DNA from 2 places in the Paraburkholderia sp. BR14312 genome. Region 2 is predicted to be linked to the other one. Evidence: predicted binding sites of a transcription regulator. Region 2 holds the regulator's gene; the other holds the start of a gene.
What was found. Region 2 encodes FliA, which starts transcription of late flagellar genes. Its sites were predicted from a motif close to CTAAAGTTTNNNNNNNNNNNGCCGNTA; they were not measured.
Positions count from the first base shown of each region.

Region 1 (14,358 bases), on a different contig from region 2:
CTTCGCGAAGATTCTACGGGAAGCGGCCTGCCTGTCTTGCGGCGGCGGACACGCTGCGTATGCAATTTCCGGGCCGCAAGCAACTGACGATTGCGCGCGGCCGGAAAGGTCTGCGGTCGATCAAACGCGCGCGGTCGACGCGTTCTCAGCGCCTTGCGCATCGCGCGTGCTGCCGCGCGCCGGCTTCCCGGCCCAGTAGCCGGCGAGCACCGAGCCCGAGAGGTTGTGCCATACCGAGAAAAGCGCGCCGGGCAGGGCGGCGAGCGGCGAGAAGTAGAGCTTGCCGAGCGTCGCGGCGAGACCCGAGTTCTGCATGCCCACTTCGATGGCCAGCGTGCGGCACACCGATTCGTCGAAGCCGAGCAGGCGGCCGCCCCAGTAGCCGCCGAGCAGGCCGATGCCGTTGTGCAGCACCACGCCGAGCGCGACGAGCGGACCGACCGTGGCGATGCTCGCATGCGTGCCGCTTACCACGGCGGCGATGATCGCGAGGATCGACACCATGGAGACGAGCGGCAGCACCGGCTCGACGCGGCGCACGAGCGCGCCCGCGAGGCGGTTCACGATGAGGCCGATGGCGATCGGCAGGCCGACGATCTGCAGGATGCTCATGAGCATGCCGTGCACGTCGACGACGATCGAGGCATCGACGTAAAGACGGGTCAGCAGCGGCGTCGCGAATACGCCGACCAGGGTGGAGAGCGCGCTGATCGTCACCGAAAGAACGACGTCGCCGCGCGCGAGATAGATCATCACGTTCGACGCCGTGCCGCTCGCCACGCTGCCCACGAGCACCATGCCCGCCGTGAGGTCGGGCGGCATGTGCAGCACTTTGGCGATCGCCCAGGCGGCGAGCGGCATGACGAGGTAGTGCAGGAAGATGCCCGCGGCGACCGGCGCGGGCCGCGTGAAGACGCGCTGGAAGTCGGCGAACGAGAGCGTGACGCCCATCGCCAGCATGATGATCATCAGGAGCGTCGTGACGTGCGGCGCGATCGGCGCGACGAGGCCCGGGTCGAAGTAGGCCAGCAGGGAAACGAGGACGGCCCAGAGCGGGAAGAGTCGGGTAATCGGGGCGAGCATGAAGGGGCGGTCCGTGAATGGGTTCGTTGTGCGTTGGCGCACGGCAAGCGGTGCCGGGGTGGCCGGCGGCGGCGCTCGCGGGGCGCGGCTGTCTCCTGTGTCGACTGGCGTTGGCGCTTTAGCGCCCGGTCCAGTCCCATGCAGCGTACTGTTCTTGCCCTCGTGGGACGGACGCCGCTTGCGGCGCCTGGCGCGTATTTTAACCGGTCGAGCCGGTGCGGCCCGGTCGGTTAAGTGAACGCTTCAACCCGCGCTTCAACCCGCGCGGCCCGCCGCGGCGGCGTGAGCCTGCGAGCGCAGGCTCATCCGGTGAAAGCGCCATGTCATGAGCACGGCGACGGTGGCAAGCCCGGCTGCGAGCCCCCACCAGAGCCCGAGCGCGCCGAGGCCGAAGTAAAACGCCAGCGCGTAGCCCAGCGGAAAGCCGATCCCCCAGTAACCAAGCGTGGCCGCGAGCATCGGCACGCGCGTGTCCTTCAGGCCGCGCAGGCAGCCCGAACCCACGGTCTGCGCGCCGTCGACGATCTGGAAGATGGCCGCGACGCCGAGAAGCGTGGCGGCGAGCGAGACCGTCTGCGCGTTGGCCGGGTCGTCGAGATGCAGGTAGAGCCCGACGATCCAGTGCGGCGCCAGCACCATCACGAGCGCCGAGAGCGACATGAAGCCGACGCCGAGCCCGAGCGCGACGAAGCCCGCATGGCGTGCCGCGCTCGGCACACCCGCGCCGGACCAGTAACCCACGCGCACGTTGGCCGCCTGGCCGATCGCGAGCGGCACCATGAACGTGACAGAGGCCACGTTCAGGGCGATCTGGTGCGCCGCCAGCGGCGTCTCCCCGAGCAGGCCGGCGAGCAGGCCGGTGGCGAGAAAGAGCGTCGCTTCGACCGCATAGGTGATCGCAACCGGCCAGCCGATCGTGAAGAGTTCGCCCATCAGCGGCGCCGTCGGTCGGCGCGCGACGACGAAACGCTGGTGCGAAGGCCGCAGGTGCAGCAGCGCCATCAGCACGAACGCGGTGAGCCACACGGTGATGGTCGTCGCTACCGCCGAGCCGAGAAAGCCGAGGCGCGGCAGGCCCCAGGCACCGTGGATCAGGCCGAAGTTGAGAAAGCCGTTGATGAACACGCACGCCACCGACACCCACAGGAGGCGCCGCGCCGCGCCGATGGCGGGCAGGAACGAGCGCATGAGCCCCACGCCGATAAGGCTGGCGGGCGCGCCCCAGCGCAGCACGGCCGTGTATTCGCCGATGTGATGCGCGAGCAGCGTCGGCTCTCCGAGGGCGCGCAGGATCGGCTCGGCGAACGAGAGCAACGCGAACGCCGGCACGGAAAGCAGCAGGGACAGCGCGAAACCGGTCCAGTAGATGTGCGGTACGTGGCTTTCGTTGTCGGCGCCGCGCGCCTGCGCGACGCTCACGCTCACCGAGGTCAGCACGCCCTGCAGCACGGTGACCACCACGAAGAACAGGTTGGCGCCGAGGCCGCCCGCGGCGAGCGCGTCGGCGCCGAGCGAGCCGAGCAGCACCGTGTCGGTCACGCTCATCGCCATCTGCGAGAGTTGGGCGATCGCGAGCGGCCCGGCGAGGCGGGCGGTGTCGGCGGCATGGCGGCGCAGCGTGGGCGGCGCGGCAACGGCGCGGCGGGAAAGCGTAGTTCTAGTCATGAAAAACAAGCGGCGCGAGATAAGCGCGCCGCGCGGCAGGGTTCGTCTGTCAAAACTGAAAGCTTATTGCGAGACAGCGACCTTGTCGATCCAGATGCTCAAATGTGGTGCATAGCTGGCGCCTGCGGGCAAGTTCCGGCGGCGTTCACTCGCTCGCCTTGATGGCAATGCGGGTGTCGCCGAGCAGCACGGCCTGGCCCGCGCGGATCTTACACGTCTTGCGCAGCTCGACTTCGCCGTCCACCTTCACCGCGCCCGAGGCGACGATCTGCTTGGCCGAGCCGCCGCTGTCGGCGAGTCCGGTGATCTTCAGGAGGTTGTGCAGTTCGACGTAGTCGCCGGTCAGCGTGAAATCGAGGTTGGGCATGGCGGATTCAAATTCGAAAGGCGTGCGGCTAGCGCGCGACGGGTGAGCATCATAAGCGATGGCGGGCTCGCGGCAGCGCCTGCCAGCGCATCGTTACATGCAGGGGCCAGATGTTATGAATTCGTCAGTAAATGAAACGTTGAGTAACGTCGCGGGACCCCGCGGCGATCTTCATACCAAAATGGTTTCACCCGGATCGACAGCGCCGCTCGAGTTTTTCTGGTGCGGTTCCGTCGAGCCGGGGCGCGATTGTGGCGGGCTTGCCCACCGCATAAGCGCCTTCGGAACCACTGCAAAGAGGATACGCCATGACCCAGATCGCCAAGCTGCTCACTGCTACCGCCGCTTTTGCCACCGTGACCACTGCCGCCGTATTTGCGCAGGGCGCGTATGCCCAAAACGCGACCCAGGGCGCGACACAGGCCGGCGAAGCCCCAACGATGGCGCCTTCCGGCGCGCCGGCCATGGCGCCGGGCGCTGCCCCTGGCCAGATGACCGGGCAGGCGCCGAGCCAGGCGCCGGCGGCCGCAGGGATCGCGCAGCCCGCGCCCGCGCCGCAGGCCCTGACCGCACCGCAGTCCGCCGACCCGCTGGTGCAAAAGCGCAACGCGAACGCGGCGGCGAACGCCGAATACCGCATCGCGAAGAAGTCGGCGAACGCCGAGTACGGCGACGCGAAGAAGCAGGCGAAGTCGCAGTACAAGGCGCAGGTGAAGGACGCGAAGATCAACCACAAGGCCGATCGTCAGGCCAACGACTCGGAAATGAAGGACCAGATGAACGGCATGTCGGCCCAGCAGCAGGGCGGCCAGTCGCAGTAACGATCGGCTGATGCCGAAGGCGCCCGCGCCTTTGGGGGCGCCGGCCTTGTGCCTGGCCTTGTGAGCGGCGGCGTCCGGCAACGGGCGCCGCCGTTTTGTCTGGCGGCTCCCGGGTGTCGGCGGCGGCGAAACGCGCCGTGGCGTTGTCGTTAAATCCCGCCAGATCGCCGTGGAATCAGGCGCTTGCGGACGCATGGTGTATGGATATACAGTATGCGTCGCTCCTTCCCGATTCGCCACGTTCATCGTCCCAGCGCCCGCCGTGTCCACCGTTTCCGTTGCCGATTCCTCCGTCTCCGATGCCAGCCAGGCGCGCGCCGAAGCAGCCAATGCCGTTGGCGCGTGGCTCGCGAAACTCAACGATGCGCAGCGCGAGGCCGTCGAACACGGCGGCGAAGCGGGCTACGCGCCCGGTTCCGCGCTGCCGGGCCCGCTGCTCGTGATCGCGGGCGCCGGGTCGGGCAAGACGAATACGCTCGCGCACCGCGTCGCGCATCTGATCGCGGGTGGCGCCGACCCGCACCGCATCCTGCTGCTCACGTTCTCGCGGCGCGCCGCGCTGGAAATGACGCGGCGCGTGGCGCGTATCGCTGCCAGCGCCCCAGGCGCGGCCGCCGTGCTCGCGCAAGGGCTCAGTTGGGCGGGCACCTTTCACGGCGTGGGCGCGCGGTTGTTGCGCGAGTACGCGGATCACATCGGCCTGTCGCCGGCGTTCACGATCAACGACCGCGAGGATTCCGCGGATCTTATGAATCTGGTGCGCCACGAGCTGGGTTTCTCGGCCAAAGAAAAGCGCTTCCCCTCGAAATCGACTTGCCTCGCGATCTATTCGCGCGCGGTCAATACGGGCGATTCGCTCGCCAATGTGCTCAACCGTTCGTTCTCGTGGTGCCTCGAGTGGGAGCCGCAGCTACGTGCGCTGTTCGCCTCGTACGTGGACGCCAAGCAGAAGCAGAACGTGCTCGACTACGACGACCTGCTGCTCTACTGGGCCCACATGGCCGCGGAGCCGGCCATCGCCGCCGATCTCGCGGGCCGCTTCGATCACATCCTCGTCGACGAATACCAGGACACCAACCGCCTGCAGGCCTCGATCCTGCTCGCGCTCAAGCCCGATGGCCGCGGCCTCACCGTGGTCGGCGACGACGCCCAGGCGATCTATTCGTTTCGCGGCGCGACCGTGCGCAACATTCTCGACTTCCCGGCGCAGTTCGACCCGCCCGCGCGTCAGGTGACGCTCGAACGCAATTACCGTTCGACGGCGCCGATCCTCGCCGCCTCGAACGCCGTGATCGACGCCGCCGCCGAGCGCTTCACCAAGAACCTGTGGACCGAACGCCCCTCGCAGCAGCGCCCGCGCCTCGTCACCGTGGCCGACGAGGCCACCCAGGCGCGCTATGTCGTCGAGCAGATTCTCGAGGCGCGTGAAGCGGGCATGAAACTCAAACAGCAGGCCGTGCTGTTTCGCGCGGCGCACCACAGCGCGACGCTCGAAATCGAACTGGCGCGACGCAATATCCCGTTCGTGAAGTTCGGCGGACTGCGTTTTCTCGACGCCGCGCACGTGAAAGACGTGCTGGCGGTGCTGCGCTGGGCCGAGAATCCGCTCGACCGTGTGGCGGGGTTTCGCGTGACGCAGTTGCTGCCGGGCGTCGGGCCCGCCAACGCCGCGCGCCTGCTCGACCAGGTGTCAGCGTGCACGGGCGCGTATCGCGCCGCCGAGGCGCTCGCGGCTTTCGCGCCGCCGCCGCGCGCGGCCGAGGACTGGCCGGCGTTTGCGTCGCTCATCGACGGCCTCTCGATGCGCTCGACGCCGTGGCCGGCCGAATTCGAGCGCGTGCGGCGCTGGTACGAGCCGCATCTCGAGCGCAATCACGAAGACGCCCAGGTGCGTCTCGCCGACTTGCTGCAGATGGAGAGCATTGCGAGCACCTACGCCTCGCGCGAGCGCTTTCTCACCGAACTCACGCTCGATCCGCCCGACGCGACGAGCGCCGAATCGGCCGATCCGCTGCTCGACGAAGACTACCTGATCCTTTCGACGATCCATTCGGCGAAAGGTCAGGAGTGGCGCAACGTGTTCGTGCTCAACGGCGTGGACGGCTGCATTCCGTCCGATCTCGGCGCGGGCAGCGACGAGGAACTGGAGGAGGAGCGGCGGCTGCTCTATGTGGCGATGACGCGCGCGAAGGAGGATCTGCACATCGTCGTGCCGCAGCGCTTTTATGTGCACAACCAGGTGGCGTCGGGCGACCGGCACGTGTGGGCCTCGCGCACGCGCTTCATCGCGACGCCCATGCTGCCGCTGTTCGAATCCCGCGCGTGGCCGCCCGCGCCCGTGGCGAGCGCGCCGAGCGCGGCCGGACTCGCCGCCGCCGCGCAGGCGAAGGTCGAGATCGCCGCGAAGCTCAGGAAGATGTGGGATTGAGGGGGAAAGCGGGGCGCGCGCCGTTTTCAGGCGCGCGCGCCAGCGCTTAGCGCCGCTGCTCGCGTGCCGTGCTGCGCTGCGGCGGCATGAAGAAGTTGCGCATCCACGCGGCGAGGCGCGTGAACACATCGTCGGGCTCCTCGACGAAAATCTCGGGCTTGAGCAGGCGCAGATACTCCATGATCTGTTGCGCTTCCTGCTTCTGGAACACGCCATGCGTCACGCCGAGCCTCAGCAGCCCGCGCAGCTCGCCCAGACGCTCGCGCGCCGCACTGCCGCTCGCCTGTTCACAGCCGATCTTCGCTTCGTACACACGCTGACGCAACGACTCGGTGAGGCGCCACGCGGGCGTCTGCATCGACTCTTCGAGGGCCTGGATGTCCTGCACGCCCGACTTGATCTGCGCCGCCAGCGGGTCGACCAGCGTGTCGTCGCCCTGTGCTTCGCTCACGATGGCCGCCGCCCAGTCGCGGCACTGCTTCGAGAGTTCGTCGGGCGTCCACTCGGGCCGCGACGCGAAGCCGAAACCGAATTCGCCTGCCTGACGCATCAGGATCGAGACGACCTCGGGGAATTCCTTGTCGAGCGTGCGCTTGGCCCACGCGTACTGGCCGCCTTGCAGGAGCCGCTGGACGGCGTGCTCCGTGAGCGGCGTCATGTTGTCGAGCAGCTTCGCGCGCAGGTAGTCCTCGAATTCCGGCGTGGCGAATTGCGGGTCGAGTTTGAGCGAGACGCGCAGGAACGCGTCGAAATCCTTGCGCAGCGACGCAAGCGTTTCGTCCTTCAGGTTAAGGGTGATATGCCCCATTGTGGTTGCCCCGGTGTAATCCTTGTCGCTTCTTGCGTGCTCTCGCCGTTCGAGCAGTGGCCTGCCAGAGCAGGCCCTGACGGGTTTAACGGCGCTCCGGGGTGAAACTTGAGCGTAAGGGGCGACGCTTGCCTCTAGCGCAGGACAACGCCTTGCCAGAGGAAGAACACGCCGAGCCCGATCGCGATGGTGAGGAGCGGGCGCTTCGTGAGCGCGCTGACGACGATCGCCGCGAGCGCGCCGACGAGTTGCGGGTTGCGCCAGGTCAGCTCGGCGCCCTGACCGTGGGGCGAGACCGCCATCGGCACGATGATCGCCGTGAGCACGGTGACGGGCACGAAGCCGAGCGCGGTGCGCACGAGCGGCGGGAATACCAGCCGGTCGCCGAGCACGAACACCGCAGTGCGAATGACCAGGGTGATCAGGGCCATGCCGAGAATCAGGACGACGTAGTTCATTGCCCGGCTCCTGCGGTGCGTTGGACGTTGGGGGACTTGCGGGAGGACTCGCTGCCGGCGCGGGCGCCGCGCGACGAACCTGGCCGTGAGAGCACGACACCCACGACCACGCCCGCGAGCACGGCGCCGAGCAGCCCGAGCTTGTACGGCCAGCCCTGCCAGAAAAAGGCGAGCGCGCCCGCCGTCGCGGCGGCGGCGAGGTAACGCAAGGCAACCAGCTGTGGCACGACGATGGCGATGAAGGTCGCGACCATCGCGAAGTCGAGGCCGAGCGACTGCAGACCCGGGAACGCCGCGCCAAACAGCAGGCCGGCCGCGGTCCAGAGTTGCCAGTTCAGGTACATCGAGAGGCCCGAGCCGAGGAAATGCCACGGCGAGACGTCGTCGCCGGGCGGATGGCGGCGCAAATGCGCCCACGCGACGGCGAAGACCTCATCGGTGAGCAGGCTGCCGAGCACGAGCCGCCAGCGTAGCGGCAGGTGCGAGATATAGGGCGCGAGCGTCGCGCTATAGAGCACGTGGCGCAGGTTCACGATGAACGTGGTGGCCCAAATCACCGCGAAGCTCGCGTGCGAAGCGATCAGCCCGAGCGCGATGAACTGCGCGGAGCCGGCGAACACGGCGAGCGACATGAACTGGCCGTGCCAGAGCGAAAGCGGGCCCGAGGTGACGAGCGTGCCGAAGATCACGCCGAAGGGTGCGGCGCCGATCATCATGGGGATCGTGTCGCGCGCGCCGGCGATGAATTCGGCAAGGCGGTTGGGATGCGTGGTCAAACTGTCCTCCTGATACAAGGGGACAGCATAGCGGGCCGCCTTACGCGTGGCTTGTACGTTCTTGCGGCCGGATGCGGGTTGGCGCGTTCAGGACGACTGCCAGCGCCCCGGCGGCACGCCGAACATGCGCCGAAAGTGTCGCGTGAAATGGCTCTGGTCGGTGAAACCGCTCGCGGCGGCGACCTCGGCAACCGTAGCGCCTTCGCGCAGCGGGGCGAGGGCGCGCTGCAGGCGCAACTGGGTGCGCCAGGCGTGCGGCGGCAGCCCGGTTGCCTGCGTGAAGAGCCGCGTGGCGTGAAACGGCGAGAGGCCGACCGCCTGGGCGAGATCGGCCACGCGCAGCGGCGTGGCGAGATCGGCGGCAAGGAGCGCCTTCATCGTTTCCACGCGGGGATCGTTCGGGCCGTGTTTGAGCGCCGCCTCGCGCGTGCGGCCGTAGCGCGTGAGCAGCGTCGAGAGTGCGTCGAGCAGCGAGCCTTCCACGGCGAGCAGATCGGCACAAGGCGCCGAAGGCGATGCCGGACTGGCGCTCGCGCCGGGTTCGGGCACGGCTGCGCCGCGCCGCCAGTCCGCGTCGGCTTCCAGCAGCCGGTGGGCGCGCGAGAGCCGGTGCGCGAGATCGAGATCGTGGATCACCTCGGCGTCGAACCACGGCAGCGGCTGCGTGCGCCCGGCGATTTCGCCGGCGAGCTCGTGCAGGAAGTCGATCGGCACATACATCACCCGATAGCTCCAGCCTTCTTCGACGGCGCGTGAACCCGTATGCAGCTCCCCCGGATTGATCACCGGCACGCTGCCCGTTGCGGCGACATGCTGCGTGCCGCGATAGCGAAAGCATTCCGCGCCGCCCTCGATCACGGGGATCGTGTAGGCCTCGTGCCAGTGCGGCGCGAACGTATGTTGGTTGTATTCGGCCGTGACGAGATCCGCGCCGGGCAGAAGCGGCGTGCGCCAGTAGCGGGCGGAATCTCGAAAACGGGAACCGGTCATGGTGAAGGATCCTGCACGGATCCCCAGTTTAGCGCAGCGGAATCGTCGTGCCCGTGGGCACCGGCACGGCCGTGACGCTGTTCTTGGCGCTGCCGCTCACCACGCGGTCGCTGTAGGTCAGATACACGAGCGCGTTGCGCTTCGCGTCGACCACGCGCACGACGTGCAGCGTCTTGAAGAGGAACGACATGCGCTCGTTGAAGACGTCGTCTTGCTGTTTGAGCGGACCTGCGAAGGAGATCGGCCCGACCTGCCGGCACGCGATCGATGCCTCGGTCGGATCTTCCGCAATGCCGAGCGTGCCCTTCACGCCGCCCGTGCGTGCGCGGGAGACGTAGCAGGTCACGCCTGGCACCTGCGGATCGTCGTAGGCCTCGACGACGACTTTGTCCGAGCCGGTCACGCGGAAGTTGGTGTTCACACTGCCGATCTGTTCGGCGTGGGCGGCGGCGCAGGCGACGAGGCTCGCGCAGGCGAGCAGCGGGCGCGCGAGGCAAGCGCAGAGGCGGGTGGATTTCATGCGGATTCCCGAAGATGACGAAGCGACATTATCGGGGAGGGTAGCGCGCGCCACGCGCGCAGCAAAAGAAAAAGGGGTTGCGTGCAACCACGCAACCCCTCGATATTTTGGCTCCCCGACCTGGGCTCGAACCAGGGACCTACGGATTAACAGTCCGGCGCTCTACCGACTGAGCTATCGGGGACCAGCAGTACAGCGACAACACTTTACGTCATAAAAAAGCCCGTTTTGCGTTGTGAACGCCAACGGGCTTTTGCGAATCTTGGCTCCCCGACCTGGGCTCGAACCAGGGACCTACGGATTAACAGTCCGGCGCTCTACCGACTGAGCTATCGGGGATCAACAAAAGCAGAGAACGAGATTCTATGGGGTCTGGCTGGGCCTGTCAATACCCTGTCGCGATCTGTTTAGGGCAATCCGCTGCGCGAGGGACTGTCCGTGTAAGCGACAGCGGCGGGGAGATACCCCGAACAAGCGATCAGCGTGCGAGCAGCGCGAGCTTGTCCTTCACGTCCTTGAATTCGTCGGCTTCCGGCAGCGGGGCCTTGGTCTTCGTGATGCTCGGCCAGCCCTTCGCGAGGTCGGCGTTCAGCTCGATGAACGATTGCTGGTCGCTAGGCACGTCTTCCTCGGCGTAGATGGCGTTCACCGGGCACTCGGCAACGCACACGGCGCAGTCGATGCACTCGTCCGGGTCGATCGCGAGGAAGTTGGGACCTTCGCGAAAGCAGTCCACCGGGCACACATCGACGCAGTCGGTATAGCGGCACTTGATGCAGCTCTCGGTCACAACGTGAGTCATTCAGGCAGCTCCTGCAAGCTTTTTGTATCGGGGGATGGCGGTTCGCCAAAAGCGCTATTGTAACTGATGAGGAATTACCCCAACCACAGGCCCGCGACCGTCCTTAGATCGTTTCGTGATTAGTTTATAAGGCCGGGCGATCCGCAGCGTTTTATCCCTTGCGCGCGAGGGGCCGTGCCGGCGGGCACGCGGCGCGCGCGGGCATTCGGGTAACATGGACGCACCGCTGGCGTCTGCCGCCCGGAACCGCTGCGGGACATCTGCCCGGCAGCATGTCCGGTTCCCGCTTCGCGGGCGCTATCCGATTGCAGTCCGGCCGGCCCATCATGATCATTACTTCGCTGCTCGATACCGATCTCTACAAATTCACCATGATGCAGGTGGTGCTGCATCATTTCCCCGCGGCCAATGTGGAATACCGCTTCCGCTGCCGCACGCCGAACGTCGATCTCGTGCCTTACGTCGACGAGATCCGCAGCGAGATCCAGAAGCTGTGCAGGCTACGCTTCGCCGAGACCGAGCTCGACTACCTGCGCAAGATGCGCTTCATCAAGAGCGACTTCATCGACTTTCTCGCGCTCTTTCACCTCAACGAAAAGTACATCTCGGTCACGCCGTCGCCCAAGGCCAATGGCGAGATCGACATCGCGATCCAGGGGCCGTGGCTGCACACGATCCTCTTCGAGATCCCGGTGCTCGCCATCGTCAACGAGGTGTACTTCCGCAACACGCAGCATCATCCGCAGTACGAGGAGGGGCGCGAGCGCCTGCGCCACAAGATCGAGCTACTTGGCGCGAAGCCCGAATTCGCCGACTGCAAGATCGCCGACTACGGTACGCGCCGCCGCTTCTCGAAGCGCTGGCACGAGGAGGTGATCCTCACGCTCAAGGCCGATCTCGGCGAGCAGTTCACGGGCACGAGCAACGTCTACTACGCGATGAAGCACAACCTCACGCCGCTCGGCACGATGGCGCATGAGTACCTGCAGGCGTGCCAGGCGCTCGGGCCGCGTCTGCGCGACTCGCAGATCTTCGGCTTCGAGATGTGGGCGAAGGAATACCGCGGCGACCTGGGCATTGCGCTCTCGGACGTCTACGGCATGCAGGCGTTCCTGCGCGACTTCGACATGTACTTCTGCAAGCTCTTCGACGGCGCGCGGCACGACTCGGGGGATCCGTTCGAGTGGGGCGAGCGCCTGCTCAAGCACTACGAGGACAATCGCTGCGATCCGCGCACGAAGACGATGATCTTCTCGGACGCGCTCGACATTCCGAAGGTGCTGCGCCTGTACGAGCGTTTCGGCGACCGCTGCCGCCTCGCGTTCGGCGTGGGCACGAACCTCACCAACGACCTGGGTTACCAGCCGCTGCAGATCGTCATCAAGATGGTCCGCTGCAACGGCCAGCCCGTCGCCAAGCTTTCCGATTCGCCGGGCAAGAACATGTGCGACGACAAGGCATATCTCGCCTATCTGCGCCAGGTGTTCGGCATCGAGCAGCCCGTAGAGGAAGAGTGCGGGGGGCAACCAGGCGTGTGAAAAACGCCGCACGCTTGACCCGCAGATCGCAGGCGACGCCCCGGTATAATCGGCGCGTCGCCTTTCTTCATCTGACGAGGACGTTCATGGACACGACGGCCGCCCGCCGCAGCATACTCGCGCGCATTCGCGCGGCGCAGGGACGCGAGGCCACGCCCGCGGCGGATGAGCGGGAAGCCGTGGCCGACTACCTCGCGCTACATCCCGAGGGTCCGCGCCCGCCGCTGGAAGGCGATCTCGTTGCGCGCTTCGTCGGCGAGGCGCGCAAGATGTCGAGCACCGTCGACGAAATCCAGCAACTCGCCGATGTGCCCGCCGCCGCGCAACGCTATCTCGCTGAGCGCAGCCTGCCGATGCAGGCCGTCGCGTGGCAGACGCTCGACACGCTCGACTGGGCCGGCGCCGGTCTCGCCGTGCAATTGCGCAAGCCCGAAGATCGCGATCTCGTCGGCCTCACGGGCTGCTTTTGCGCCACCGCTGAAACCGGCACGCTGGTCCTGCTCTCCAGCCCCCAGACGTGGGCCTCGGGCGCGCTGCTGCCCGAAACGCACATCGCCGTCGTGCCCGCTTCGCGCATCGTCGCGGGCCACGAGGACGCCTTCGCGCTCATGCGCGCCGAACGCGGTGAGCTGCCGCGCGCGGTCAACTTCGTTTCGGGGCCTTCGCGCACCGGCGACATCGAGCAGACCATCATTCTTGGGGCACACGGGCCGTATCGCGTGCATGTGATCGTCGTGCATGGCGCGTAAGCGCAACACGGCAAGCGCTTGCGCGGGGACGCTCTGCGCGGCGCTGACGCTCTACAGCACGAGCGCACACGCGGCGGCCTTCGACGGCGCATCGCTCGGCGCCGCGTGGGCGCTGCCGTTCGCCGGCATGCTGCTGTCGATCGCGTTCTTCCCGATGTTCGCGGCCACGTTCTGGCATCACCACTTCGGCAAGGTTTCGGCGGCCTGGGCGCTCGCGTTCCTGCTGCCGTTCGCGGCCACGCATGGTGTCGGCGTGACGTATCCGCTGTTCGTGCACGCCGTCGTCGACGAATATCTGCCCTTCATCGTGTTGCTCGGCGCGCTCTATACGATCGCGGGCGGCATCTGCGTGTACGGGAATCTGCGCGGCTCGCCGCGCATGAACACGGAGATCCTCGCGCTCGGCACCGTGCTCGCGAGCGTGATGGGCACGACCGGCGCGGCGATGCTGCTGATCCGCCCGCTCCTGCGCGCGAACGACAACCGCCGGCACAACGTGCACGTGGTCGTGTTCTTCATCTTTCTCGTCGCGAATGCGGGCGGCCTGCTCACGCCGCTCGGCGATCCGCCGCTGTTCCTCGGTTTTCTCAACGGCGTGGGATTCTTCTGGACTGCGCAGCATCTCGCGCTGCCGATGCTGTTCGTGTGCGGCGTGCTGCTTGTGGTGTTCTACGCGCTCGATAGCTGGTACTTTCGCCGCGCCGGGGAAGTGCACGCCGCTGCGCTCGACGCGACGCCGGACACAGACGCGCTCTCCATCGGCGGCAAGGCGAATTTCGTGTTGCTCGCGCTACTCGTCGTGCTCGTGCTGATGAGCGGCGTGTGGCGTCCCGGTATCGTTTTCGAGGTCGCGGGCGCGCACCTGCAGTTGCAGAATCTCGTGCGCGATGCGGGACTCGTTGCGCTCGCACTCATTTCGCTCGTGTTCACGTCGAAAGCAGCGCGCGCCGACAACGGTTTCGAATGGGCGCCGATCGTCGAGGTGGCCAAACTCTTCGCGGGCATTTTCGTGACGATCACGCCGGTCATCGCGATGTTGCGCGCGGGCGAGGCGGGCGCGTTCGCGGCGCTGATCCGGTTTGTGAGCGACGCGCCAGGCCGCCCCAACGAAGCGATGTACTTCTGGGCGACGGGGCTCCTCTCGTCGTTTCTCGACAACGCGCCCACCTACCTCGTGTTCTTCAATCTCGCGGGCGGCGACGCCAACGCGCTCATGTCCGGCGGCGCGAAAACGCTCGCCGCGATCTCGGCAGGCGCAGTGTGGATGGGCGCGCTCACCTATATCGGCAACGCGCCGAACTTCATGGTGAAGGCGATTGCGCAGTCGCGCGGCGTGCGCATGCCGGGCTTCTT
Region 1 is NZ_JBFPKI010000002.1:211,151-225,508, reverse strand. Features, by position in the region: gene AB3X98_RS06835 (bile acid:sodium symporter family protein) at 121-1,083, opposite strand; gene AB3X98_RS06830 (MATE family efflux transporter) at 1,339-2,748, opposite strand; gene AB3X98_RS06825 (RNA-binding S4 domain-containing protein) at 2,894-3,115, opposite strand; gene AB3X98_RS06820 (hypothetical protein) at 3,424-3,936, shown strand; gene AB3X98_RS06815 (ATP-dependent helicase) at 4,130-6,364, shown strand; gene AB3X98_RS06810 (DUF4088 family protein) at 6,411-7,172, opposite strand; gene AB3X98_RS06805 (AzlD domain-containing protein) at 7,307-7,630, opposite strand; gene AB3X98_RS06800 (AzlC family ABC transporter permease) at 7,627-8,346, opposite strand; gene AB3X98_RS06795 (AraC family transcriptional regulator) at 8,494-9,396, opposite strand; gene AB3X98_RS06790 (CreA family protein) at 9,425-9,916, opposite strand; tRNA gene AB3X98_RS06785 (tRNA-Asn) at 10,025-10,100, opposite strand; tRNA gene AB3X98_RS06780 (tRNA-Asn) at 10,180-10,255, opposite strand; gene fdxA (ferredoxin FdxA) at 10,395-10,718, opposite strand; gene pncB (nicotinate phosphoribosyltransferase) at 11,045-12,256, shown strand; gene AB3X98_RS06765 (lactate utilization protein C) at 12,343-13,005, shown strand; gene AB3X98_RS06760 (sodium:proton antiporter) at 12,995-14,358, shown strand, end outside.
Region 1: AB3X98_RS06810 (DUF4088 family protein) is a predicted target of FliA. The motif match lies at 7,259-7,285, and genes of this name have one in related genera.

Region 2 (14,358 bases):
GCATGATCACGATACCGGGTCCCGGCGAGCGCGCACCCCAAGGCGACGCGCCGCGCATCGTCACGGTTCCCGCGCCGGGCGCGAGCGCCCAGCCCATGCGCGTGCCGGCGGCCAACGCGAACAACGCGGGCACGCTGCAGCGCGTGAACCTGTCTACCGCCGCGAACCGCGTCGCCCCGGTGGTCGTGGACGCCGGCGCGGCGACGCTCGCGAAGCCGGTTGCCAGCGCAAGCGCCGGCGCGCCGCCGAATCCCAATACCAGCGCCGTCGCCACGAACGTGCAGGCCACGCCGCCGGGCCAGCAGGACGGCGAATCGATCCGCGCCGCCGCGCTCGCCTTCCTGCAGCAGCAGTCGGCTGGCTTGCCGGGCCACGTGAGCATCACGGTCGCGCCGGTGTTTCCGCGTGGCCTCGCAGCCTGCACGTCACTCGAGCCGTTCATGCCGCCGGGCGCGCGCACCTATGGCCACACGACCGTGGGCGTGCGCTGCATCGGCGCGAAGCCGTGGACGCTCTATGTGAGCGCGCGCATTGCGGTGGACGTGACCTACTACGTGGCCTCGCGTCAGATCGGCGCGGGCGAGGCGCTTTCAGCCGCCGATTTCATGCCGCGCGCGGGCGACCTCGCGAACCTGCCGCAGACCATCATCACCGATCCCAACCAGGCGACCGGCGCCGTCGCGCTCGCCCGGATTTCCGCGGGACTGCCGCTGCGCACCGACATGCTGCGCAGCGCCGCCTCGGTGGTCATCGGCCAGACGGTCAAGGTGATTGCCGTGGGCAGCAACTTCACGATCTCCGCCGAGGGCAGCGCGCTCAACAACGCCGAGCCGGGCCAGCAGGTGCGCGTGCGCACGAGCGGCGGCCAGATCATCTCGGGCGTGGTCAAGGACGCGGGTACCGTGCAGGTGCAGATCTAGGGCCGGTAAGCGCCGGTAAGGGCCGGAACAGGGGGCGCCCAGCCCCGTCCGGCGGCCCGATCCGGCCGTTTCCGGCTTTGTGCGCCAGCACACGTAACAGCATGTAACGGTGGGATTTTTCGGCTAAAGTTCGGCCCGACCTGTGCCGTTATCAAGGTCAAATCGATCAGGAACGCCCATCGTGAAAGTTGACTCCTCCACCCGCAATGATCCGCGCACGCTGCAGGATGGCCTCGCGCGCTCGCAAGCCGATTCGACCGGCGTAAGCACCGACACCGCTACCACCTCCGGCGCGGCAGGCGGCACGACCGCCGCCGCTCAAGGCGGCGCGAACGTGAGCCTGTCGTCGCTCTCGTCGACGATGCGCTCGCTCGCGGCGAGCGGTTCCGCTGACATCGACACGGCGCACGTGCAGTCGATCAAGGACGCGATCCGCAACGGCACGTTGCAGATTGACTCCGGCAAGATCGCCGACGGCGTGATCCAGACCGCGCGCGACCTCATGAAGCCGACGTCGGGCAACTGACGCCCGATGCGCGAGCGCCGCGCAAACCTCGCTTTTTTTGGTGCCTTGCAATGAAAGATGCCCTGTTGGCCACACTGATCGACGAACACGCCACGGTCGAGGCGTTCGCGTCGCTGCTCGCCTATGAAGAAAAGGCGCTCGTGTCGGCCGATGGCATGGAGGCGCTCCCGCAAATCGTCGAGCAGAAGACGACGCTCACGCAGCGTCTCGCGGGCCTCGAAAAAGCGCGCGACGCGCAACTGGCCGGCCTCGGCCTGCCGGGCGGCCGCAAGGGCATCGAAATGGCCTGCGACGGCGACGCGCGTCTGGCAAGTCAGTGGGCGCTGCTCAAGGGGTCGACCGAGCGCGCGCGCCGCAAGAATCTCACCATTGGCATGATGATCCGCACGCGCATGGAGCATAACCGCCGCGCGCTCTCGATCCTGCGCGGCGAAACGGGCAACGGCTCGATGCTGTACGGTCCCGATGGGCGGTTGCCGGCGTTCGGGCTGTAAGCGCGCGTAGATCGTCCGCCAAAGACAAAAGCCGAAGCAGTGATGCTTCGGCTTTTTTGTTTCGCGCGAGTCCAGTCCACCAACAAAAAAGCCGGGGCGCTCTCGCACCCCGGCTCTTTCATTGCAACTTCAGTCCCGCTCGCGCTGGCCGCCGCGCGCGCCGTCTACCGCCTCAATTCTCCTGGCCGGCCCAAGACATCTCGCGCAGTCGCGTGCGCAGGCGCGCCACCGCCTGGCTGTGCAGCTGGCACACGCGCGACTCGCTCACCTCCATCACCGCGCCGATTTCGCGCAGGTTCATGCCGCGCTCGTAATAGAGCGACATGAGCAGCTTCTCGCGCTCGGGCAGCCGGTCGATCGCCTCGATGAGCGCGCCGCGCAGACTGTCGTCGAGCAGCGCCGAAAGCGGGTCCGAATGATCGACGCAGTAGCGGTCGAGGAACGGTTCGTCCTCGGCGGAGCGGTCGAAGTCTTCGTAGTAGATGAGCTGGCTGCCATGCAGTTCCTGCAGCATGCTCTGATACTCGTCGAGCGGCATGCTCAGATGCTCGGCGATCTCCGTCTCGCTCGCCGAGCGCCCGAGCCGCTGCTCCACCTTGTGCACCGCGCTTTCCACTTCGCGCGAGGTGCGGCGCAGGCTGCGCGGCAGCCAGTCGTTGCTGCGCAGCTCGTCGAGCATTGCGCCGCGAATGCGCTGGCTCGCGTAGGTCTCGAACTGAGCGCCCTGATCTTCCTTGTAGCGGTTGGCCGCGTCGAGCAGGCCGATCATGCCGGCCTGGATCAGGTCGTCGAGGTCCACGCTCGCCGGCATCTTGGCGACGAGCTGCAAGCCGAGCCGTCTGACGAGCGGCGCGTATTTCGCGAGCACGTCGGCCTGCGAAATTTTTCCTTGAGCGTTATACATCGTGCTCTCCACTTCTCATCTCCCTGTTGGCGTCGTCGTGCGCACGTCAGACGTGCTGCGGCGACGTCCGCTGCGCGGGCGTATCGGTCCGCCAGCCCACATGGGCCGGAGCGGACGCGGATGTTGCGTTGGGTGCGGGATGCACACCCGTCACGGCCGCTACGAACGAATCGGCGTTCGCGGCGAGCGTGCTGTGTGCGGCGTTTGTTGCATGGGTAGCGTGGGGCTGGACGCCGGCTTGCGGCGCGCCGTCCGGATCGTCGACGGGTGCGTGGCCCGCCGCTTCATGTTCTTCGTCCTTCGCGCCGAACAGTGCATTGGCGCGTGCCGTGGCCGGCGAGCACGCCGAGACCGCGGGTCGCATCGGCCAGTGCGGCAGCTCGGCGGCCACGTGGCGGAAATCGCGCGCGGCGGCCGTCGACGGAAACGCATCGACGATGCAGCGCGCAAGCCTGAGCGCCTGCGCCATGTGCTGATCGGCGGCGACGCTTCCGGCGCTGTCGAGCGACACGCTCAGGTAGCGGCTCGCCACCCCTGCGAGATTCTCGATCGCGGCCTGCGCGTCGCTCGCGTTCGCCACATGATTCGCGAGCACGCGAAACTGCGCGATCGCATGCGCGAAGTGCAGCCGTTTCATGCACGCGTAGGCGTCCGTGATCGACTGCGCACCGATGCGCATCACGATCAGCACATCGTGCGCATGCATGGCGAGCGGCGAAAGCGCGCCATCGGCGTCGAGCTGCGCGTCGATCAGTACGATGTCCGCGGGGCCCGAAATGACCTTCTGCAGCTGGGCGGACGTGTACTGCGCGCGATTGTCGCGCGAGGCGGCCAGCACGCCGAAGCCGAGCGCATGGCGCCCCACGGCTTCGTCGAGCGTGCGCTCGCCGCGCACGACGGCGGCGAAGTTGCCTGCGCCGCGCACACCGCCCACCAGCGCACAGACCGAGCGGGGTCCCAGACACTCGTCGATCACGAGCACGTCCTTGCCCTGCGCGGTGAGCGCCGCCGCGAGATTGACCACCGTGGTCGTGCGTCCGGGCGAACCTGCACCGCCCGTCACTGCGACCACGCGCGAGCCTTCACGCGCGAGAAGCCGCCGCAGCCCTTCAGCTTGATCGATTACGAACTTATCCAAACCTGACCTCGGGAGCCTGCGAATTCGTACGCGTCGAGAGTGCCGACAGCAGCGCCGGGATATCGTCTTCGTGCGGCACGAACGGCGAACTCTCTCGCGGAATGCAGAAAGCGCTGCGGATCAGGAAGCGGCGCGTCGCCACGTAAAGGTTCTCGGGGACCTTCTGGCCCGTCGAGACGTAATGCACCGGCAGCTTGTAGCGCAGCACGGTGTCGAGCGCGCTGCCGAGGTTGGTCGCCTCGTCGAGCTTGGTGAGGATGCAGCCCGTGAGCGGCGCGTTGTCCGGGCCGCTCTGGTAGGCCTGCACGACTTCGTTGAGCGTGTCGCCGTGGTTGGTCGCCGAGAGCAGCAGAAGGCGCTGCACCGGGCGGCCCGCGCCGCACAGCATGGCGATCTGGTCGGCCACGGCGCGGTCGCGCTGGCTCATGCCGATCGTGTCGATCAGCACGATGTGCTTGTTCTTGAGTTCGGTGAGCGCGAGCTGGAGGTCCGCGCCGTCACGCACCGCGTGCACCGAAACGCCGAGGATCTTGCCGAAGATGCGCAGTTGCTCGTGGCCGCCGATCCGGTAGCTGTCGGTGGTGAGCAGCGCCACCTTGCTCGCGCCGAAGCGCATCACGCAGCGCGCGGCGAGCTTCGCGGTGGTCGTGGTCTTGCCCACGCCCGTCGGGCCCATCAGCGCGAACACACCGCCGCGCTCCATCAGCGCCTGTTCGTCTTCGAGCACGGGCAGGTTCGATTCGAGCACCGACTGGAGCCACTCCATGCCGGCCTCTTCGGTCTGCACGTCGGGCAGCCGGTCGATCATCATCTTCACCAGTTGCGCCGAGAAGCCCGCGGCGAACAGCTGCTTGGTGAGCGCGCCCTGCACCGGGCTGCGGCGCTGGCGCTCGCCCCACAGGAGGCCCGCGAACTGCTCTTCCATCATGCCGCGCATGGAGGCGAGCTCGTTCATCACGGTTTCGTTGACGACCTGCTCGATGCGCGCGCGGATCGCTTCGCTCACGGTTTGCGCCGCATCGGTGCCCTGCGCATTGCGGCTGCCGGGTGCGGGGCCCGCGGCTTCCGGACCGTGGCCGAGGCGCTGCGCGGCGCGGCGCGCGGCGACATGAGCGGCCTCGAGCGCCCAGTCGGGCGTGCTGGCGTCAACGTCGGGCGGCAGCACCGGATCGGCGACGCTGCCAAGGCCGCGCGCGGCGGCGGTGGCAGGCGTCATGCCCGGCACGCGCGGCGCGTTCTGCTGGTTCGCGATACGGCGGGCGTGGTCGATCAGCCAGGGGTTCGATTCGGCCATCGTGCGCGGCGCGTCGCTCGTCTGCGCGGCGGCGGCCTGTTCGAGCCGCGCTGCGGCTTCACGTGCGGCGGCCTGGGCGTTGGCGGCCGGCGCCGTGGACGCAAACGATGGTGCAAAGGCCGGCGAGGCGAGCGAGTCGGTCGCGGCCTGCAGCGCCATTTGCAGCGGCGAATGCGCATGCGGGACAGCTTGTTGCGATTGGGCGGCCTGCATCGCGGATTGCAGCGTCGGCGGCATCGCCGATTGCGCGGCCTGCTGGCCTGCCGCGGCGCGCGAAGAAGGCGACGAAGCCGAAAGCGGCGCAATGGCGGCCGACGCGGCCGCCGCTTCCTTGCCGAGCGAGACGGCGGTGTCGGCGGCCTGGTCGCCATCGGCATCGGCGTCGGCACTCGCGCCGCCGTTTTCGGCGCCCACTTCCGGGCTCGCGCCGAACACCGACGAGAACACGTCCGGCATGCCGCTCGCGTAGGGGTTCGCACCGCCCACCGGGGCGGCGAGCGCCGCGGGAGCGGCGCCAGGCGCGCTGCGCGGCGTGCGCGACATCTGCGTCATGGCGGCGGAGGGCTGCGCGAACGGGGCGCCTTGACCACCTTGCGCCACGAGGCCACCCAGGCCTTGCGCGGCGGCAGCATCGGCCGGCGCGATCGCCGCGAGATCGCGGTCCGCGAGCGCGACGATTTCGACGCTGCCGTCGTCGAGCGTACGGTTCGACAGAACGACGGCGTCCGCACCCAACGCTTCGCGTACGAGCCGTAACGCGTCGCGGCTGGTGCCACCGATGAATTTGCGAATGTTCAAGCTAAGCCCCTGATGAGGTGAGCGGCCAATGCCGCCGCCGGTCGTCTGTTGCTGGAATGGCGCTGGATTGCTGCCGGCCTGGCGTCCTGTGCAAGGCCTTTTCCGATGTTGGAATTATTTCGAAGGTGAGCCCCCCATGATCGATGGATCAGGGCGGAGAAATGCGGGCAATTCGCGGAATCGGTGGCGGGGGTGCGCACAGGCAAAAATTACGTGCAGAAAGGCTCGCACGCGGCGCGGCTAACGAAAAAGCCCGCAAGAAGCGGGCTTTTTCTCGTCCAGATGCAGCAGCGCGATCAGTGCGCCCCGATCACGTTCACCACCTTCACGTTGCGCGTATCGGGCACCTCGGCATACGACAGCACCTTGAGCTGCGGCAAACTGCGGCGCAGGAAGCGCGACAGCATGGGCCGCAGCGCGTGCTGCACGAGCATCACCGGCGCGAGACCCAGCGCCTGCTGACGCCCCATCGCCTGCTCGGTCTGCGTGAGCAGCGTGTGCGCGAGACCCGGTTCGAGGCCGGGGTTCGGGCCGGAGGTGAGCGTCTGCGACAGCACGCGCTCGAGGTTCGCGTCGAGGCCCATCACCTGCATGTCGGCGTTGCCGGGGAACCATTGCTGCGTGATCGCGCGGCCGAGCGCGATGCGCACCGCCGCCGTCAGATCGTGGGCGTCGGTGATGCGCGGCGTGTGCTCCGCGAGCGATTCCATGATCGTGCGCATGTCGCGGATCGGCACGCCTTCTTCCAGCAGGTTCTGCAGCACCTTCTGCAGCGTCGTGACCGGCAGCACCTTCGGCACGAGGTCGTCCACGAGCGAAGGCGTGTCCTTCTGCACGCGCTCGAGCAGCGCCTGGACTTCGCGGCGCCCGAGCAGTTCGGCCGCGTGCATGACGACGAGGTGATTCAGGTGCGTCGCCACCACCGTGCTCGAATCCACCACCGTGTAGCCGAACACCTGCGCCTGCTCGCGCACGTTCGAATCGATCCAGACGGCGGGCAGGCCGAACGCCGGATCCGTGGTCGGCGTGCCGGGCAACACCGCGCTCACCTGGCCCGGGTTGATCGCGAGCCACTGGCCCGGATAGGCCTCGCCCGTGCCCACTTCCACGCCCTTCAATGCAATCCGGTAGGCGTTCGGGCGCAGCTCCAGGTTGTCGCGAATATGGATGACGGGCGGCAAGAAGCCGATTTCCTGCGCGAACTTCTTGCGGATGCTCTTGATGCGCTTGAGCAGCTCGCCGTCGGTGTTCTTGTCGACGAGCGGAATGATGCGGTAGCCCACTTCGAGGCCGAGCGTGTCGATGAGCGCCACGTCGTCCCAGGTCGCCTCGGCGTTTTCGACGGGCGCAAGCGCGGCGGGCGCGGCGTCGGCGATCACGGCGCTCGCCTTCTTCGCTGCGGCGTTCTTCTTCAGCGTGCGGCCGAGCTGGATCGCACCGCCGCCGAGCAGCAGAAACGCAAAGTGCGGCATGCCCGGAATCAAGCCCATCATGACGATGATCGCGCCCGTGATCATCAGCACGCGCGGGTTCGTGAAGAGCTGGCCGGTGAGCTGCGTGCCGATGTCTTCGTTGGTCGCCACGCGCGAGACGATCACGCCGGCCGCCGTCGAGATCACGAGCGACGGAATCTGTGCGACGAGGCCGTCACCGATGGTCAGCAGCGTGTAGGTCTCGCCCGCCGAGGCGAGCGGCATGCCGTGCTGCACGACGCCCACGATCAGCCCGCCCACGATGTTGATCACCATGATCAGCAGGCCGGCGATGGCGTCGCCGCGCACGAACTTGCTCGCACCGTCCATCGAGCCGTAGAACTCGGCTTCCTGGGCAATCTCGCTGCGGCGCTTGCGGGCCGCTTCTTCGTTGATGAGGCCCGCGTTCAGGTCGGCGTCGATCGCCATCTGCTTGCCGGGCATCGCGTCGAGTGTGAAGCGCGCGGACACTTCGGCGATACGGCCCGCGCCCTTCGTGATCACCATGAAGTTGATGACCATGAGGATCACGAACACCACGATACCCACGGCGAAGTTGCCGCCCACGAGGAAGTGGCCGAACGACTCGATCACCTGGCCCGCTGCCCCCGGGCCGGTGTGGCCTTCGAGCAGCACGATCCGCGTGGAGGCCACGTTCAGCGAGAGCCGCAGGAGCGTGGAGAACAGCAGCACGCTCGGGAACGCCGCGAAGTCGAGCGGCTTCATGGTGTACATGCTGACGAGCAGCACCATCACCGAAAGCGCGATGTTGAAAGTGAACAGCAGATCCAGCAGGAACGGCGGCAACGGCAGGATCATCATGCCGAGGATCATGCAGATCAGGATCGGTCCCGCCAGCGCGCGCAGATTCGTGCTTTGCAGCATCTCCGGGCGCCGCGCGAGGAAACCGGTGCGGGCGTTCATTCTGTTGCTCCTTCAGTGCCGTCGCGCGCCGGATTGTCGTCGGCGCGGCCAGCGGTATTCGATGCGTTGTTTGCGTTCGCCGCGTTCGCTGCGTTCGTGGAATTTGCCGCGTTCGCGCGACTGGCGGCCTCGGCGGCCGCGCGCTCCTCGGGGGTGAGGGCTTCGTCGGCTTCGCTGGCTTCGTCTTCGTCGCTCATCGCGCCCTTGTCCATTTCGGGTGGCACGTCGAGGTCGGTCGGCTCCATCGGCACGTCGCCGCCATGCTCGCGAAAGCGCTTGAGCTGATAGACCCACGCCAGCACCTGGGCGACCGCGCCGTAGAGCGGGCCCGGAATTTCGCGGTTGATGTCGACGTTGTAATAGAGCGCGCGGGCGAGCGGCGGCGCTTCGAGCAGCGGCACGTTGTTCTCGGTCGCGATCTCGCGGATGCGCGCGGCCACGAGGTTCACGCCCTTGGCGACGACCTTCGGCGCGCGCATCTCGCCATCGGCGTACTTGAGCGCGACGGCGAAGTGCGTCGGGTTGGTCACGACCACGTCGGCCTTGGGCACCTGAGTCATCATGCGGCGGCGCGCGGCGGCGCGCTGCTGCTGGCGAATGCGCCCCTTCACGTGCGGATCGCCTTCGTTTTCCTTGTGCTCGCGCTTCACTTCTTCCTTGGTCATGCGCAGCTTGCGGTAGTACGACCAGAGCTGGTACGGCACGTCGAGCGCGGCGACCACGAACATGCCGGCGACCGTCATGCCGCAGCACACGCCGATCAGATGCATCGCGTCGGCGAACGCGCGCGGCGCGGGCTGCATGGCGAGCCCGAGAATCTCGTCGCGCCGGCTCCACAGCGCCCAGCCGCCGATCACGCCCACCACGAGCGTCTTGGCGAGCGACATGCCGAGCTGGATCGGCCCGTTCACGGAGAAGATCCGCCCGAGCCCCGACATCGGATTGAGGCGGCCGAAGTTCGGCTGCAGCGCCTTCGTCGAGATGAGCCAGCCGCCGAGCGCCATCGGCGCGAGCAGCGCGGCGAGCCCCGTGAGCGCGAGCACCGGCATGAGCGCCATGAGACCTTCGCGCGCGGCGACGCCGGCGCCGATCAGCATGCGGCTGGTTTCGAACGCCCCCGCGTGATTGAACGAGAACGCGCCGCGCATCATGGCTTGCAGATGCTCGCCGATCGTGCCGGAGAGCATCCACGTGCCATAGAAGCCCGCCGAGAGCAGCGCGAATGTCGCCAGCTCCCGGGAACGCGGAACCTGCCCCTCCTCCCGCGCCTTTTCGAGGCGCTTGGGAGTGGCGGATTCGGTTTTCTCGAGGTCGCTGTCCTCAGCCACGCATGCTCCGGTCGCGGGCACGCGCCGCTCGTCGCGGCTGCGCGGCTGGCGCGCGCCCTTTTTCAGTGACAGCGATTATTGCCGCGCAAGCCAAGCGGCGATTGGCGGAGTAGGACGGGGAAATCAGGGTATTTCGGCCGATGGAACCGGGGCGGCATCATCGGCGAACGCCGGCACACGATGCGCGCGCGCTCGCGGGCCGCCAACTTCACGGCCTACGCACCCTCAGCGCCCGCGATTTCAGAACGCGACGAACGGCGCCTTGCCGCCGGACGCGCTCATGTCCATGCCGTAGTACACGTAGCGGCCATAGAAGAACGACAACCCCAGGTCGAGCGCCGCCGCCGACCCGAACTGCCCTGCCAGGTTGTTGGCCGCATAGTTCGCGCCGCTGCCGAGCAATGCGTTCGCGTTCGCGACATTGAAGGTCGCGGTGCCCGTCGTTGCGCCGTTATTGGACGCGAGTGCAGCGCTGAAGGACTGGGTGGACGTAGGGCAATAGAACGTGCCGAGATTGCCGCCGCACTGCGGCAGGGCGCTGTCGACGAAGAAGATCGCGTTCGAACCCGAGTCGAGGAAGGTCTGGAGCGTGCGCCCGTTGAAGGTGGAGCTGAGCCTGCCCCACGAGTCCGTGTTGTAGCTTTGCGCGGCGGTCATCGCGTTGTTCGACTGCGTACCGATGCCGAACACGAGCGTGCCCGTCGCACTGGGCGCGCCGCTATCGGATATGGGGGCCATCTCGAGGATCACGCCGTTGCCGTCCGTGCCGAATCTGGGCACCGGATTGGCCACCAGCTGGGTTTGCGTGACCGTTGCCGTGACGCAGTTCGTGTCGCCGGGGCAGGAGTAATAAGTGCCGAGGTTGTCATAAGGCGCAACGCCGATACCGAGAATGCCGTTCGCGCCCAGGTCCTGCACCGTGTCCTGCGCGCTGCCGAAGCTCGCGCACGCCGACGGCACCGTGTTCGAGTTCAGGTCGCCGATGATCTGGATCGGAATATTGGACGCCGTCTCCCCGCCGATCTTGACGTCGGCGGGACGCACCGTGCCCCATGTGTAACCGTCGGCGAAGGCCGTGCATTCGGCGAGGGTGCCGCCGTTGGCTGTGGCCTTGGGCAGCGGGCCCAACAGATTCGGCACCGCCGACGCGAGCAGGCGCAGCCCGAAGGACGCCGTATCGACCTGAATGTTGTCGACGGTCTCGCAGGTGCTCGTGCCGGCCACGCAGATTGTCACGCTGACAGTGGGAATGTTGGGCAGCGTTCCGGTCAGTCCGCGGTTCACGACGACGCCCACGGTATTCGCGGCGGTAGCCGCGGTGGGCTGCTGTGTGGGACTGGGAACCGCGGAGCCGCTGCCGCCACTGCTGCCGCTCGAGCTGCTGCTACTGCTACCGCTGCTGCCGCCCCCGCCCCCGCAGGCGGCGACGAGCGAAACCAGGGCAACGAGCGCGGCGCCCGAAAGGAACCGGAAAGGGCGCAGCCACACGTTGCGCGAATAGCGTGAAGTCAGCACTGAAGTCAGCACGTTCGGCCTCCGCTCGTCACTGGATATCGGAGGCGCTGACGCCCGCAGGCAGCGCCTGCGGCAGCCATGCCTGCCCGGAGAAGGCGCCCATGTGGCCGCCCGAATGCACCACGACGTTCGAGTTTTCGACCACGCCCGGCCCGCGCACGTGACCGGCGGCGTGGCTCGCCTTCACGCCGGCCGTGTACTGGGGAAAATAGCCGCCCAGCAGCGTGGCGAGATTGGGCATCTGCGGGCCGTCCCAGGCCACGCCGAATACGGTGCCGGCCTGCGAGAGGTACTCGCGCACGACGGTGCCGTTGGCGAGCGTGGTCTGCTGAACGGTATAGGCGGGAGTCGTGGAAGCGCCAGACGCCGCGCCTTGCACCGCTGCGCGCGCCACGGCCGAGGCGTTGCCGGCCGCGGCTGCCGCCGAAGCGGCGCTCAGGGTGCTGACGTTCGCGCCCGCCGGCGTGGGCATGGGCGCACCGCCGAGCGCGGCGTGAGCCGCCGGCGCCGCGAGCAGCACACCAAGCAGGGAACCGAGAAGCGCCGCGCCGGGTGCGCGGCCGCGTTTGACGCGGCGCGCAAACGAGCGCGCCGCGTTGCCACAGAACGATGTGTATGGATACAAGGCGTCCCCTCCCTGTTGCGATGGCGCGTTGCACCATACGCTGTCGGGGCCGCGCGGGAAGGTCGCGGCGGGACGCAGCAGGACGGGCAACGGCTGGCTATGCTTCGTTGCCCCACCGCGACGTTCGCCGCCGCAGGGCACGAAGGCATGAGCACTAGTATGCCCGCCTTGGACTACATGCGGCAGCTAACCGAACGATTAGCTGCACGTTAGGGGTCAGAACCCGAGACTTGCGAGCAGATCGTCGACCTGCGCCTGGTCCTGCACGACGTCGGTCTTGCCTTCCGGATTGATCTGCGGGCCGTTGAGCAGGCCTTCGGGGCTGCCCGTGCTGCTCTGGGTCTCCGCGAGCGCCGCCGCCGTCGCCGCGAACTGCTCGCGCCGCTCCGGCGCGATGTTCTCGACCAGCACGGTGAGCAACTGCTGCTCGATCAGATAGACCACGTCCATGATCTTCTTGATCACCTGGCCCGTCAGGTCCTGGAAATCCTGAGCGAGCATGATCGCGAGGAGTTGCTCGTTGGTCGCCGCGGTGGCTTGCGGCACGCCATCCACGAAGGCGCGCGTGTCGTCCATCAGCTGGCGCACTTCCTCGCGGCCGATCGGCGCGTCGTACCAGGTCGCCCAGCGGCTCGTCAGTTCCTTCGCGTCGCGTTCGAGCGTTTCCTGCAGCGGCTTGGCGATGTCGATCGCGGTCAGCACACGCTCGGCGGCCTGCTCGGTCATGTTCGCGACATAGCGGAGCCGGTCGCGCGCGTCGGGCACCGCCTCGGCGGCGCGCTCCACATGCTTGTCGAGGCCGAGTTCGCGCATCGAGTCGCGCAGGCTGCGCGTCAGGTGTCCGATGCGCGCGAGGATGCGGTCCGTCGCCAGCTCGCCGGCTTCGCCCGCGGCGGACGGCTCGAAGTCGAACTCGGGCGGCTGCGGGAGCGGCTCGATGCCATCGGCTTCCGGCCACTCACCGGAATGAGCGCCGGACTGCTCACTGATGGGCTCGTTCACGTCAGCTCCCCGTCTTGGCCATCTTCTCGAGAATCTTGTTGAGCTTCTCGTCGAGCGTGGCGGCCGTGAACGGCTTCACCACGTAGCCGCTCGCGCCAGCCTGCGCCGCAGCGATGATGTTCTCCTTCTTCGACTCGGCCGTCACCATCAGCACCGGCAGGTGCGTCAGGTTGGCGTCGGCGCGGATCTCCTTGAGCATGGCGAGACCGTCGAGGTTCGGCATGTTCCAGTCCGAGATCACGAACTCGTAGTTGCCGCCGCGCAGACGGGCGAGGCCCGCTGCACCGTCTTCGGCTTCGTCGACGTTCGAGTAGCCCAGTTCCTTGAGCAGGTTGCGGACAATCCGGCGCATCGTCGGAAAATCGTCCACCACCAGAATCTTCATTCCCTTATCCATCACGTTCCATTCCTCCAGGCGAAAACCCGGGCAATTATCCAGAGAAGCGCAGTGCCTATCCAGATAAATTAATCGCGAGCGATCGAGCAAGCGTTTGCGGCCTGCATGATCTCTCTATATCGGCAATTTCTTAGACGCGCTGAACCCTGTCGCCCATCGAGGCGAGTCGGGTCATCACGCGCCGGCTCATGTCGGAGAGCGAGGCGATCTCGTCGGCGCCACCCATGGCGATGGCTTCGCGCGGCATGCCGAACACGATGCAGCTCGCCTCGTCCTGCGCGAGCGTGTACGCACCGGCCTGGCGCATTTCGAGCAGCCCGGCTGCGCCGTCGCGGCCCATGCCCGTGAGAATCACGCCGATGGCGTTCTTGCCCGCGTGCAGCGCCGCCGAGCGAAACAGCACGTCGACCGACGGACGGTGCCGGTTGACCGGCGGGTCGTCGGACAGATGCGCGATGTAGTTCGCGCCACTGCGTGCGAGCAAGAGGTGTGCGTGGCCCGGCGCGATGTAGGCGTGGCCGGGCAGCACCCGTTCGCCGTGCTCCGCTTCCTTGACGGTGATGCGGCACAGCCCGTTCAGGCGCTGTGCGAACGACTTCGTGAAACCGGGCGGCATGTGCTGCGCGATCAGCACCGCGGGCGCGTCGGGCGGCAGCGGTTGCAGCACTTCGCGGATCGCCTCGGTGCCGCCCGTCGACGCGCCGACGATCACGAGCTTTTCGGTCGAGACGAGCGGGTTGTTGATCATCGGCGCCGGGCCCGCGGGGTGCGCAGCGGCGTGACCGTGCGCGTGCGCTGCCGCGCCCGCCGATGCGGCGGCGGGCGCATGGTGCGCACGCACGCGGGCGCGCGCGGCGGCGCGCACCTTGTCGGCGAGCTTTTCCGAGTATTCGAGCATGCCGTCGCGAATGCCGACCTTCGGCTTCGTCACGAAGTCGACGGCACCCAGTTCGAGCGCGCGCAGCGTGATTTCGTTGCCGCGCTCGGTGAGCGACGACACCATCACGACCGGCATGGGCCG
Region 2 is NZ_JBFPKI010000010.1:273,340-287,697, reverse strand. Features, by position in the region: gene flgA (flagellar basal body P-ring formation chaperone FlgA) at 1-920, shown strand, start outside; gene flgM (flagellar biosynthesis anti-sigma factor FlgM) at 1,102-1,446, shown strand; gene AB3X98_RS27485 (flagella synthesis protein FlgN) at 1,497-1,940, shown strand; gene AB3X98_RS27480 (RNA polymerase sigma factor FliA) at 2,113-2,844, opposite strand; partial or broken gene AB3X98_RS27475 (MinD/ParA family protein) at 3,200-3,982, opposite strand; gene flhF (flagellar biosynthesis protein FlhF) at 3,975-6,074, opposite strand; gene flhA (flagellar biosynthesis protein FlhA) at 6,371-8,470, opposite strand; partial or broken gene flhB (flagellar biosynthesis protein FlhB) at 8,626-9,798, opposite strand; gene AB3X98_RS27455 (DUF3443 domain-containing protein) at 10,039-11,286, opposite strand; gene AB3X98_RS27450 (DUF2844 domain-containing protein) at 11,342-11,842, opposite strand; gene cheZ (protein phosphatase CheZ) at 12,155-12,811, opposite strand; gene cheY (chemotaxis response regulator CheY) at 12,942-13,337, opposite strand; gene AB3X98_RS27435 (chemotaxis response regulator protein-glutamate methylesterase) at 13,468-14,358, opposite strand, start outside.